Linked DNA regions of Urbifossiella limnaea. The protein of the gene in region 1 binds, or shares a complex with, the protein of each later gene. Links are inferred from orthologs where the notes say so. Each region holds a gene or a part of one and is shown on either strand. Other genes may lie near its edges. The genes, in order: mnmG and ETAA1_RS02390.

What was found.
Region 2: the proteins of mnmG (region 1) and ETAA1_RS02390 are in contact, whole or in part, in a solved structure (PDB 9HIP), measured with the Escherichia coli proteins. The link is inferred for Urbifossiella limnaea from one-to-one orthologs.

Annotation. Positions count from the first base shown.
Region 1 is NZ_CP036273.1:5,669,475-5,676,051, reverse strand. The notes cover bases 3,643-6,577. They hold mnmG (tRNA uridine-5-carboxymethylaminomethyl(34) synthesis enzyme MnmG), read right to left. Parts: upstream 6,046-6,577; coding sequence 4,240-6,045; downstream 3,643-4,239. Other genes in these bases: ETAA1_RS23125 (serine/threonine-protein kinase), read left to right, coding at 6,263-6,577. Also shown: ETAA1_RS23150 (DUF1573 domain-containing protein), read right to left, coding at 1-271; ETAA1_RS23145 (phosphoribosyltransferase family protein), read right to left, coding at 451-1,191; ETAA1_RS23140 (sensor histidine kinase), read right to left, coding at 1,283-2,911; ETAA1_RS23135 (response regulator), read right to left, coding at 3,019-3,600. UniProt on the Escherichia coli protein: NAD-binding protein involved in the addition of a carboxymethylaminomethyl (cmnm) group at the wobble position (U34) of certain tRNAs, forming tRNA-cmnm(5)s(2)U34.
Region 2 is NZ_CP036273.1:558,842-565,336, forward strand. What follows is about bases 1,344-4,196. They hold ETAA1_RS02390 (tRNA modification GTPase), read left to right. Parts: upstream 1,344-2,056; coding sequence 2,057-3,337; downstream 3,338-4,196. Other genes in these bases: ETAA1_RS02380 (carboxypeptidase M32), read right to left, coding at 1,344-1,377; ETAA1_RS02385 (hypothetical protein), read left to right, coding at 1,428-2,009; ETAA1_RS02395 (helicase-related protein), read left to right, coding at 3,594-4,196. Also shown: more of ETAA1_RS02380, read right to left, coding at 1-1,343; more of ETAA1_RS02395, read left to right, coding at 4,197-4,373; ETAA1_RS02400 (hypothetical protein), read left to right, coding at 4,370-4,780; ETAA1_RS32665 (helix-turn-helix domain-containing protein), read left to right, coding at 4,805-5,254; ETAA1_RS02405 (IS630 family transposase), read left to right, coding at 5,251-5,874; ETAA1_RS02410 (hypothetical protein), read right to left, coding at 5,907-6,119; ETAA1_RS02415 (glycosyltransferase family 4 protein), read left to right, coding at 6,170-6,495. UniProt on the Escherichia coli protein: Exhibits a very high intrinsic GTPase hydrolysis rate. Involved in the addition of a carboxymethylaminomethyl (cmnm) group at the wobble position (U34) of certain tRNAs, forming tRNA-cmnm(5)s(2)U34.

The DNA.
Region 1 (6,577 bases):
TGTTCATTTGCGCGATGATCGCGGCCGACTGCCCGGGGGCGACGGTGAACTGGCTGACCGACGCCGACACGCAGCCGCACGAGACGCGCGGCTGGCCGAGCGTCAGCGTCTGGTTGGTGGTGTTGGTGAAGCGGAAGTAGTGGGTGACGACCGGCCCCCGCGGGGTCGGGCCGAAGTCCTTCACCTTCTCGGCGAACAGGGCGGCGGGGTTGGCCGCGGCCGACCCGAGTGAAAGCGCCACCCCCACCGCCGCGAGCGCGAACCGCAACATGGTAACTCGTCCCCCAGAAGCCGGCGGGCCGCCGCTCCCCCGAACAGCGTCCCGCACGGGATACTCGTTCTCTATCAGACGCGCCGGCGGTCCTTCACCAGCAGTTTGCCCGCCGGGTACCCCCCGCCGGGTGTCGCCGCCTGTCCTGGCCGGCGTTCCTGGTCCCCTCGACACGACCGTTACGCCCGGGCCAACACGGCAACTCCAACCCGGCTCGCCCCCGCCGCTCGAATCATCCGGGCGGCCTCCGCCGCGGTGCTCGCGGTGGTCATCACGTCATCCACCACGAGGACCGACGCCCCGGCGAAACTTGCACGGCGCCCCACGCGGAAAGCGCCCCGGATGTTCACGGCCCGTGCCGTCGCGGAGGGTTGTGTGTGTTGCTCGGCCGGTTTCGTCCGCACCAGCCACGCCGGTCGTAGGGGCAACTTCAACGCCGCCGCCAGCTCGTCGGCGACGGCAGCGGCCTGGTTGTAGCCGCGTGTCAATCTGCGGCGCCAGTGCAGCGGAACCGGCACAACCACCGTCGCCGCGAGCGCCCGCAACTCGGTCGCCCGCGCCTCGGCCAGCGTCCGCCCGAGCATCTCGGCTACCGGCTCGCCCGCCGAGCCCTTCGTCTTCAAGATCGCGGCCCGCAAGGACCCGTCGTACGGGCCGAGTCGGACGGTGGCGTCGAACCCAAAGCCGCGGCCCCGGCACGCCGGGCAACCGCCCTTCAGGTCGGTGTGCGGCCCGACGGTCGCCGCACACTTCGGACACCGTGCCGCCGGATCGGCGGTCAGGGCGTCGCGACAGGCCGAGCAGAACCCATGCCGGAACGGCGCGGCTTCGGCCTCGGCGGCGTCGCAGAGGAGGCAGGCGGGCGGAAAAATCAGATCCGCCGCGCCACGCGCCAGATCGTACAGAGTTCGCGGCCACATGACGGGACTCCGTCCCGGCGACCGGTGAGAAACTGATCGAATCGTAGGGCGGAGCGTGTCGGAACTCAAGACGTGGAGGGACCGAAATCGACTACGCCGCTTCCCGCGTCGGGAATGCCGATTCCCGCGCGGCGGGGAACGTGAACACGAACCGCGTGGGGCCTGCGCCGGGTTCGTGGCGCAGGTCGCCGCCGTTCTGGCGGGCCAGGCGCCAGGCGGTCGGCAGGCCGAGCCCGCGACCGCGACCGGCGGGTCGGCCGCAGTAGAAGGGGTCGAAGGCGTGCGTCGCCACGTCCGCCGTCAGTCCCGGCCCGCCGTCCTCGACCAGGAGCCGCACGGTCGTCGCGCCGGCTTCGGCCCGGAGGCGGACCCAGCCGTCGGCGCCGGCCGCCTCGATCGCGTTGCGGACGACCGCCGCGACCGCCGTCCGTAGCTGACCCGCGTCGGCGTCGACGGACCCGGCGGCGTCGGTCGCCTCGAGCCGCACCGACCGCTCCGCGGCGAACGGCTCTTGCTCCGTCACCACCGCCGCGAACAACTCCGCGACCGCCACCCGGCCGGGCGTGGGCTTCGGCGGGCGGGCGAACTGCATCACCTCGCGGAGGATGCCGGCAATTCGCTGCGTCTGGCGGACGACGGTGCGAAGACTGTCGGCGCGGTCGTCGTCCTGTTCGGTGCGAATGAGCCGCTGGGCGTGGCCCGAAATGACGGCGAGCGGGTTGTTGATCTCGTGCCCGGCCCCGGCCGCGAACTCGGCCAGCGCCGCCAGTTTCGCCGCCTGCAAATCGACGTTTGCGGTCTCATCAGCGAGCCGGGCGTGCAGCGTGTCGATCTCGGCTTCCAGGCGCAGCACCAGCGCGGCGCCGTTGCGGCGGCGGGCGTCGGCGGCGGTGCGGAGCAACGTCGGTAGCAGCGGCACGCGGTACGGATTCGGGTTGAGGGCCGAAGGCGAGCGGCCCGCGTCGGCGTGCGCTTGCTCCCACCCATCAGCGACGAAAGGCACAGCCCGCTGACGCGGGCCGCTCGCCAGGCGGGCGTGCAGCCGCTGAACGTCCACCTTCGGCGTCAGCCCCAGGTCGCGGGTCTCGCGCTGGGCTTCGGCGACGGCCAGCGCCACCACGTCGGCCAGGGCGTCGGCGCGCGCCGAGTCCGGCAGGCCGAGCCCGCCGAGCGCAGTCGCCAACCACCCGGGGAAGCGCCACCGCATCGTCAGCCGCCGGGTGATTGCATGGGCGTCGTGTCCCCAATGCTCGCGCTGGTAGGCAGCCGGGTCCGCGGCCCGCAGGCACGCAACCGCGGCCGCCCTGTCCGCCGCGGCGACGGCGTACCACCCGAGCGGCGCCAACCGCGCGGCCAATTCCGCGGCGTCCGGGTCGGCGCGGCCCGTCTGTTCGGCGAGCGATCGTGCTACTTCCGCCGCGCGGCCGCCGACGGCATCGATCTCAACGATTACCGCCGAGAGCGGGTCGAGCCAGCCGGCTTCGGAGTGAGCGAGGAACGCGGCCGCCGCCTCGGGCAACTGCGGTCCGTTCAAGCGTTGGGGGCAGACGCGGCCGTCCGTGCCGAGCGCGAACCGCGCAAGAAATGCCAGCAACGCTGGGTCGGCGACGGCGAGCGCGGGGAGGTCGTCCGGCCGCTCGGCCAGCGCGACCAGCCCGGTCGTGTTCGGGCACAGCCACGGCAGGTCCGCCGCGCGCCGCCCCACCGCCGTCCGTGGCACGGGACTCTCCATTTATGATCGATGATCGAGGATTGATGATTGGGAGGAATCGGGAAGTGCCGTCGGCCCCTCCCAATCCTCGATCCTCAATCCTCGATCATCAACGCCTACGCGACCGCCGCGACCTCGATGTCCAGCTGGACGCACATCTTCTCGATCAGCACGTCCACGTCGAACGGCTTGGCGACGAAGTCGTCCGCGCCGGCCAGCTTCAGCTCCTGAACCTTGTCGTCCTCGATCATGCCGCTGATGCAGATGATGCGGACGTCCTCCATCGTGTTGTCGGCCCGCACCCGGTGGCAGACCTCCTTGCCGTTAATGTCCGGCAGCATCACGTCGAGGATGATCAGGTCCGGCCGGTACTCCTTCACCATCATGCCGGCGTCGAACCCGTTCGAGGCGATCCGCACCTCGAACCGGCCGTCGTCCTGCAGGGCGCGGTGGACGGTGTCCACCAGGTCCGGGTCGTCGTCCACGAGCAACACCTTCCGCTTGCCGCTCTCCAGAGCGTCCGTCGGGATGTTGTTGTCCTTCATGAACTTGTACAGGGCCTCACGCGGGATGCGCCGGAACTTCGAGCCGGGCACCCGGAACCCCTTGAGCTGACCGTTGTCGAAGCAGCGGATGATGGTCTGCTGGCTGACCTTGCAGATCTTCGCCGCTTCGCCGGTCGTGAACACCGTCTTCATACGCGTACCCGTCCTGCCGGCTCCGGCCGGCTCGCATGAAGGAGGTCCGCGCGGCGCGTGGCCGAGCCGGCGGCGGACCGGAACCCGTCCGTGAATCGCTGCTGCCGAGTACCACCCCCGCAGGCCGGGGGAGGGAGGAAAGGCGGTGAACCCACGCGGGCCGGGCGGTCCTTACCGCTCCCGACCCATCGTAACCCGGTGACCTGTTCGGACCAAGAGACAGGAGCAGCCGCCGGCGGCGCTGGTGCCGCGGAAGCCGGAGCCGGTCGCACGACCCGGAACCCTTCCCGAGCTTACCCCGCTTCGCCCCGAAGGGCCGCAAGCGCGGCGTCACACCTTCCCTGCGTGTTCGGCGTCAGCACCGTTGCCGACTCGGCCACCCCTCCCATCGACCGCCCAGCCCCCGCAGCTTCCGCCATTTTGCCAGATTCCCGGATGGGAAGGAAGGCAATTTGGGTCGGCTGCGGCAACCGGCGCGGCGAGTCGGAGGCAGGGTCGAGCCGGTTGGCGCGGCGGCGGACGAATCCCGCTGCCACCGCTGGCCCACCCGGGTCGGCCGCAACGAGCGACCGGAACCCGTCCCGCGTGGGGTCCGCCGGTTCCCCGGCTTCCCCCCTCGGGCAGGCCCCGCATAACGGCTCAATCGAGATAAAACAACAGCACTGCTAAGTCGGCCGGCGTGATGCCACTCACGCGGCTTGCCTGCCCGAGACTGTGGGGCCGCAGACGGCTCAGCTTCTCGCGCGCCTCGGCCCGCAACTGGGGCACTGCGGCGTAGTCGAAGGCCGCGGGGATCGGGCGCCCCTCCATCTTGCGGAAGCGCGCCACCTCCGCGGCCTGCCGGTCGATGTAGCCGCGGTACTTCGCCTCGATCACGACCTGTTCCACCACGTCGGGCCGGGCGTCCCAGTCCGCCAGCGCGGGGTGCCGCACCTTCAGCGCGGCCCACTCCACCTCCGTGCGGCGAAGCCACGTCTCCAGCGTGTCCCCGTCGGACCGCGTAGAAGCGAGAAGCTTCTGAAGCCCCGCGATTCCCGCTTCCTTCGCTTCGTACCGGCCCCACGCCTCCGCCCCGACCGACCCCACCCGCCGGCCGACCGGCGTGAGCCGGCGGTCGGCGTTGTCGTGCCGCAGCAGCAGCCTGTACTCGGCCCGAGACGTGAACATCCGGTACGGCTCGTCGACGCCCTTCGTCACGAGGTCGTCGATCAGCACGCCGATGTACGCCTGGCTGCGGTCGAGGATCAGCGGCGGCTCGCCCTTCAGCTTCAGCGCCGCGTTCAGCCCGGCGACGAGCCCCTGCGCCGCGGCCTCCTCGTAGCCGGTCGTGCCGTTGATCTGCCCGGCGAAGTACAGGCCCGCCACGAGCTTCGTTTCGAGCGTCGGGTGGAGCTGCGTCGGGGGGGCGTAGTCGTACTCGACGGCGTACCCCCAGCGCATGACCTCTGCGTTCTCCAGCCCCGGAATCAACTTCAACATCGCGTGCTGCACGTCCTTCGGCAGGCTCGTGCTGATGCCGTTGCAGTAGTACTCGCGGGTGTTCAGCCCCTCGGGTTCGAGGAACAGCAGGTGCGAGTCCTTGTCGGCGAAGCGGACGACCTTGTCCTCGATGCTCGGGCAGTAGCGCGGCCCGCGGCTGCCGATCTGGCCGCTGTACATCGGCGCCCGGTGGAGGTTGGCGCGGATCAGGTCGTGGACGGCCGGCGTCGTCTCCGTGCTGTGGCAAATCACCTGCGGCACCGTGACGCGGTCCGTCCCGAAGCTGAACGGCCGTGGCGGGTCGTCGCCGGGCTGCGGCGTGAGTTTGGAGAAGTCGATGGTGCGGCCGTTGAGGCGGCACGGCGTGCCGGTCTTGAAGCGGGCCAGCTCGAAGCCGGCGGCGGCGAGGCTGCCGCTCATCCCCTCCGCGGAGGCGTCTCCGGCCCGACCGCCGACCGTCTTCGCCTCGCCGGTGTGCATCACCGCCTTGAGGAAGGTGCCGGTCGTGAGCACGACCGCCGGCGCCAGGTAGCGCGTGTCGCCGGTGGCGATCACGCCCTCGACGCGGCCGTCGCGCAGGAGCAGGGATTCGACGATCTCCTGCCGCAGCGTGAGGTTCGGCTGCTCCTCGACGAGCCGCTTGGCGGCGAACTGGTAGAGCTTCTTGTCGCACTGGGCGCGGGGCGAGTGCATCGCCGGCCCCTTGCTCGCGTTCAGCATGCGGAACTGGATGCCGCTGGCGTCGGTGAGCCGGCCCATGACGCCGCCGAGGGCGTCCACCTCGCGGACGATCTGCCCCTTGGCCACGCCGCCGATGGCCGGGTTGCAGCTCATCTGGCCGACGGCGTCGGCGTTCATGGTGAGAAGACAGGTGCGCAGCCCGAGCCGGGCGGCGGCGGTCGCGGCCTCGACGCCGGCGTGCCCGGCCCCGACCACCACGACGTCGAACTGAAAAGTCAGGGTCATCGCGCGTCTACACCCGTTCGTCGGCACCGGATCATCGTAGCAGACGCGTGTGCCGCTCTGCCGGTTCGGCGCCCCCGTACCCGGCACGGGCTCTCATTCGGCTCTCATTTGTCAGGGGCGTAAGGGTTCGTGCGTATTCCCAGATAGAAGAACGAGTTTGTCGTGGCGGCGGCTGTGCTCGGGGGTATCCTCAGACCCGGGTGCGCGGAGGCGTTCCATGGCGGAACCCGAAACGGTCACCGGGTCGGGGTCGGACGACGACGCCGTCGCCTCGGTCGGCAACCTCCAGGCGTCGGACCTGTCCGCCGGCGCCACCCGCTCCCTCAACGGCAGCGCCAGCACCGGCGTCCTGACCACGGCCCTGTCCACCACCGCGCCGCGGTTCGGCCCCTACGAACTGCTGGAGAAGATCGGCCAGGGCGGCATGGGGTCCGTGTACCGCGTCCGCAACACCGAACTGGACCGCACCGAGGCGCTGAAGCTCATCACCCCGCGCAACAGCGGCGACTCGGCGGCCCGGGCGCGGTTCGAG
Region 2 (6,495 bases), 5.1 Mb from region 1 along the record:
CAGCCAGCCCTTGAGGCGGCTGAATTCGCCCCGGCGGAAGTCGTCGTCGAGCCCGGCCAGGTCGCGGCGGGCGGCGGCCATCAGTTGCGCGGCGTAGAGGTTGCCCAGGGTATAGGTCGGGAAGTAGCCGATGCCGCCGAAGCTCCAGTGGATGTCCTGGAGGCAGCCGCGGGCGTCGTCGGGCACGTCCAGGCCCAGCAGCGCCTTGAAGCGCTCGTTCCACGCCCCCGGCAGGTCGGCGACGGCCAGGTCGCCGGAGATCAGCCCCAGCTCCAGCTCGAACCGCAGTGCCACGTGCAGGTTGTACGTCGCCTCGTCCGCCTCGACGCGGATCAGCGACGGCTTCACCTCGTTGACGGCGAAGTAGAACCGCTCCGGCTCGACGCCGGCGAGCGCGGCCGGGAACGTCTGGCGGAGGCGCGGGAAGAAGTGGTCCCAGAACGGCCGGCCGCGGCCGACCTGGTTCTCCCACAGGCGGCTCTGGCTCTCGTGGATGCCGAGCGAGCACGCGCCGCCGACCGGCGTGCCGAAGTGCTCGGCCGGCAGGTTCTGCTCGTACAGCCCGTGGCCCGTCTCGTGCAGGACGCCGAAGAACGCCTCGCTGAAGAACCGCGGGTTGTACCGCGTGGTGAGCCGGCAGTCGCCGGGGCCGACGCCGGAGCAGAACGGGTGCGCCGTGGTGTCGAGCCGGCCGGCGGCGAAGTCGAACCCGAACGCGGCCGCGGCCGCCTCGGCGAACACCTTCTGCCGCTCGACCGGGAAGTCGCGTTCGAGCACGCTCCGGTCGGGCTTCTTGCCGCTGTCGCCGATGGCCTTGATGAGCGGCACGAGGCTGCGGGTGAGGCCGGCGAACACCTCGCGCACCTCGGCGACGGTCGCCCCGGGCTCGTACTCGTCGAGAAGGGCGTTGTACGGGTGGTCGGTGTAGCCGACGGCCTGCGCCTCCTGCCGCTTCAGGGCCACGACCTGTTCCAGTAGCGGGCGGAAGGCGGGGAAGTCGTTGGCGGCGCGGGCCTGCTGCCACGCCTGCTGCGCGGCGGTGGTGACGCGGGCCAGCTCCTCCACGAGCGACGCCGGCAGCTTGGTGCTGCGGTCGTACCCGCGGCGCAGCTCGCGCACGTTCGCGGCGGCGTCGGATTCGGGGTCGCGCACCAGGTCGCTCCCCTCGACCGCGGCCAGCAGCTCGCCGACCTTCGGGTCGGTGGCCTTGCCGTGGGCCAGCCCGGCGAGGAAGGCCATCTGCTCGCCGCGGAGGCCGGCGCCCTTCGCCGGCATGTACGTCTGCTGGTCCCAGCCGAGGACGGCGGCGCAGGAGTTGAGGACGCCGAGCTCCTTGGACCGGCGGACGAGTTCGGCGTAGCTGTCGGCGGCGGTCATGCGCGGCTCCGGGCGGGTATCATGTCGGTGTAGCGAAACGGGGGGCGGCGATGGGGACGAAGCTGGTCACGATCGCCACGTTCGACCAGGTGGTGATGGCGCAGATGGCCGCGGACGCCCTCCGGGCCGGCGGCATCGACGCCGTCGTGACCGACGCCGAGGTGGTGAGCATGGACTGGCTGCTCGGCCAGGCCGTCGGCGGCATCAAGGTGCAGGTCCGCGAGGACGACGCCGAGCGCGCCGTGGTCGAGCTCGGCCGCAAGTTCGGTGACGACGGCGAGGGCTTCGGGGCGGAGTACGACGAAGGTGCCGACGAGCCCGAGCCCGACGACGAGCCCGAACCCGCGGCCGGGTGCGAGGACGAGCCGGAACCGGCCGCCGCGCCCGTCGGCTCCCGCGACGAGTACGCCCGCCGGCTGGTGCTGGCGGCGGTGTTCGGGTTGCTGCTCCCGCCGCTGTGGTTCTACGCCGTGTACCTGTTTCTGAACGCCGCGTTCGGCGAGGGCGAGCTGTCCGACTACGGGCGGAACAAGCTGTTCATCGGCACCTTCGTCCTGGCCCTTGGGTTCCCGATGTCTTTGTTCATCCTCTACCTGCCGTTCTTCATCCTCTACATGTTCGCACCCGTATGAGTCTTTCTGGCAGTACCACGCCGCACCCGGACGATACCATCGTTGCGGTGTCGTCGGCCCCCGGCCCGGGGGCGCGGGCAGTCGTGCGCGTCGGCGGGCCGGCGGCGCGGGAGGTGGTGGCGCGCGTGTTCACGCCGGACGCCCCCGCCGCCGACCGCCACCTCTCCCCCGGCCGGCTCGCGCTCTCCGGCGTGCATTCGCCCGTGCCGGCGGACCTGTACGTCTTCGCCGGCCCGCGGTCGTACACCGGGCAGGACGTGGCCGAGCTCCACACCGTCGGCTCGCCGCCGCTCGTCGAACGACTCGTCGCCGACCTGCTCGCCGCGGGGGCGCGGCCGGCGCGGCCGGGGGAGTTCACGCTGCGGGCGTTCCTGGCCGGCAAGCTCGACCTGCCGCGCGCCGAGGCCGTTCACGCCGTCGTCGCCGCCGGCACCGACGCCGACCTGACGGCGGCGCTGGCCCAGCTCGCCGGCGGGGTGACGCAACCGCTCCACGCCGTCCGCGACGACCTGCTGAACCTCCTCGCCGACCTCGAAGCCGCGCTCGACTTCGCCGACGAGGACATCACGTTCGTCGGCAAGTCGGACGCGCTGTTGCGGGTGACGGCGGCGCTGGCCCGGCTGTCGAACCTGCGGCGGCAGCTCGACGGCCGGGCGGTCAGCGGGCGGGCGGTGCGGGCGGCGCTGGTGGGGCCGCCGAACGCCGGCAAGAGCAGCCTGTTCAACGCGCTCGTCGGCGGCGCCGCGGCGCTCGTCAGCCCCGAGGCGGGCACGACGCGCGACTACCTCACGGCCCGGCTGACGCTCGACGGCGTGGACGTGGAGCTGATCGACACCGCCGGCGCGGCCGCGGCGGCGGACGCCATCGAGGAGCAGGCCCAGCGGCTCGGCGCCGGGGCGGCGGCGGCCGCGGACGTGGTGCTGCGGTGCGCCGAGCCGGGGGACGCGTTTACCGGCCCCGCCGCGAGCGGCGAGCTGATCCGAGTGCGGACGAAGTCGGACCTGGGGGGTGACGCCGAGCCCGGGGTCGTGTCCGCGTCGGCGGTGGCGCCGGGGGGCGTGGCCGCGCTGCGGGCGGCGCTGGCGGAGCGCGTGGCGGCGCTGGCGCGGCCGCCGCTGGCGCCGAGCCAGAGTCGCTGCCGGCACCACCTCGACGCGTGTACCGCCGACCTGACCGCGGCGCACCGGCACCTGGCGCTGGACGACCCGCCGGAGTTGGCGGCGCTGGCCGTGCGGAACGCCGTCGGCCAGCTCGGTGAGATGGTCGGCGCCGTGTACACGACCGACCTGCTGGACCGCATCTTCAGCCGCTTCTGCATCGGGAAGTGAGTCGCCATTTTCGCTGTTTCTCGCGGCTTCCGTGACAGCGGAGCACGGAAATGAGCACGGAATTCGGTAGAATACCCCCGTGGAGTACGGAAATCGGGGGTGGGCGATGGCGCGCGGCCGGAAATCCAGCGTTCGCTACTACGCAACCAAAGGGGCGTACTTCACGCACTTCGAGGGGAAGCAGATTCGCCTCACCTCCGGACGAGGCAGGCGCGACGACGCCCCACGCCCACGTTGAGGAACGTGGCGGCTTCGGGTGGCCGAGGCGAAGCGGCTGCTCGCGCTACCGTTTTCGGAGAAGGACCACGTGGACGTGGCGATCGCCACCAACATGATCTCGGTCGGCCTCGACATCACCCGGCTCGGGCTGATGGTGGTGCTGGGACAGCCGAAGACGAGCGCCGAGTACATCCAGGCGACGAGCCGCGTCGGCCGCGACGTCGCCCGCCCGGGGTTGGTAGTGACGGTGCTCAACATCCACCGCCCGCGTGACCGCTCCCACTACGAACGCTTCAGCTGCTACCACGAGACGTTCTACCGCAGCGTCGAGGCCACGAGCGTCACGCCCTTTTCGCCCCGCGCGCTCGACCGCGGGCTGGCCGGCACCGTCGTCGCCCTCGCACGTCTCGGACTGCCCGCGATGACGGCTCCACTTGGGGCGCAAGAGATCCTCAAGAACCGCCCGGCGTTGGACTTCGTCATCGACTCGCTCGTGGCCCGGGCCGAGAAGATGCTGGAGGACAAGGCCGATGCCGAGGCCCTGCGGAGTCGCGTGCGGAGCCGCGTGATGGACCTGCTCGACGAGTGGAGCAAGATCGCGCACGACTACCACAACGACGGGATCGCGCTGCAGTACCAGGCGGAGGCCGGGGGCGCGCAGCCGCTCTTGTACACCTTCCTCGACCCGGAGCTGAAGAAGAAGCCGATGCGGCACCGCAAGTTCCGCGCGAACCGCTCGATGCGGGACGTCGAACCAAGCGTCAACCTGTGGGTGAAGACGTTCGACAACGCCGACGTCGAGGAGGACGGCCAATGACCACGCCGAACAAGCGGCCGCACGGCCAACTCCGCCACAGTCAAGTCGTTACCACCTTCGGGCCGGGCTCGCTCGTCGACCTGCCCAACCAGTCGGCGATCGTCGGCGGGCTGGAACACTGGTTCCAGGTGACGGACGAGATCCACGAGCCGCGGCTGATCGAGAAGCTGAAGCGGTTGCTCAACCTGCCGTCCCTGAAACTCTTCAGCCCGCCGCCGGACAATGAAGACCCGACGGCCCCCCGGACCGGGCTCACCGTCTGGCAGTTCCCCGAGTGGTTCATTTCGCAGAACGCGTCGCGCCTCGACCACGGGGTGAACCGCGGCGAAGGGGTGTTTATACCCCGCCCGGGAACGATTGATCTGTTCGTCCGGGTGTCGATTGCGTCTACTCTGGCCCGTGCGTGAGCATCACGTTCCCCGGAGCCACGGATGGCTACTTGGTTTCGCCCCGCCCTGTCCGCCGACGAGCAGGTGGCCGTCCTCGCCGACCGCGACGGTCACCCCGACCCGGTCATCCGCCGCAGGATGCTCGTCCTGTGGGCCGTCCACCTCGGCCACGGCCGTGAGGACGCCGCCCGCCTCGCCCACGTCGGGATCGCCACCGCCAAGCGGTACGTCCTGGCCTACCGCGACGGCGGGTTGGACGGACTCCGGCGCTGCGACCGCCACATCCCGACGAGCGAACTGGCCGACCACGCCGACGCCATCCGCCAGTCCCTCACCGCCACCCCGGTCCGCACCATCGCCGAGGCCGCCGACCGCATCGAACGCCTGACCGGGCTTCGCCGTGGCCTCACCCAGACCCGCACCTTCCTGGCCGGGCTGGGCTTCCGCTGGCAGCGGACCCGGGCCGTCCCGGTGCCCCCAAAAAGTCGCTGACCGAACACGTCGCCACCCAGCGGCAGTTCCTCGACACCGAACTGCGACCGGCCCTGGACGCGGCCGCCGCCGGCACCGCGCACGTGCTGTTCGTGGACGCCGCCCACTTCGTGTACGGGACGTACCTGTGTTGCCTGTGGTCGGTCCTGCGGGTGTTCGTCCGCGCCGCCAGTGGCCGCCAGCGGTTCAACGTGCTGGGCGCATGGGACGCCGTCACCCGCCGCCTGCTGAGCGTCACCAACACCACCGTGGTGAACACCGACACCATGTGCCAACTGCTCCGGGCCATCGCCGCCGAGGGGTGGGTCGGGCCGGTGACGGTGGTGCTGGACAACGCGCGGTATCAGCGGAACAAGGTGGTGCAGGGGCTCGCGGCGGAGTTGTCCATCCGCCTGCTGTTCCTGCCCAGCTACTCACCCAACCTGAACCTGATCGAGCGCCTGTGGGGGTTCGCCAAGCGGCGGAGCGTGTACGGCAAGTACCACCCCGACTTCGCCTCCTTCCGAGCGGCCATCGAAGACACCCTGGCGGGCATCCCGTCCACCCACGCCGAAGCGCTCGAATCCCTCATGACGCTGGAGTTTCAGACGTTCGAGGACGTATCACTCCTGGCCGCGTAAGGTATATTCCCGTCCGAGCGACGCGGCCGGGGTCAGCCCGCGTCCGGCTTCCGCCGCGTCGCGTCGCGGTCGAGGCCGTTGAGCGTGTCGGAGCGGAAGCGGCCCAGATTCTCCTCCGCGTGCGCCGCCTCCTCGGGGTTCCCGGCCAGCGTCTTCTTCAACTCCTGACGGCGGTGCTTGTTGCCGCGCTTCTTCACGGCCCGCTTCACCTCGCGCATCTTCCGCTTGTCGGGATCGACCGGCATGAGCAACCCTTTGTCTTGAATCCTCACACGGGTCGCCGCACACTGCCGGCATGGCCCGCGTTCTGATCGCCACCGACGCCTGGCACCCGCAGGTGAACGGCGTCGTCCGCTCGCTCGACACCACCGCGCAAGTGCTGCGCCAGTGGGGGCACACGGTCGAGGTCGTCGAGCCGACGGCGTTTGCGTCGGTCGCGGTGCCGTTCTACCCGGAAATCCGACTGGCGATCCCGCGGCCGGGGCGGGTGTACGACCGGGTGCGGCGGTTCCGGCCGGACCACGTCCACATCGCCACGGAGGGGCCGCTGGGGCTGCTGGTTCGCCACTTCTGCCGCCGCCGGGGGTGGAATTTCAGCACATCGTACCACACCCGCTTCCC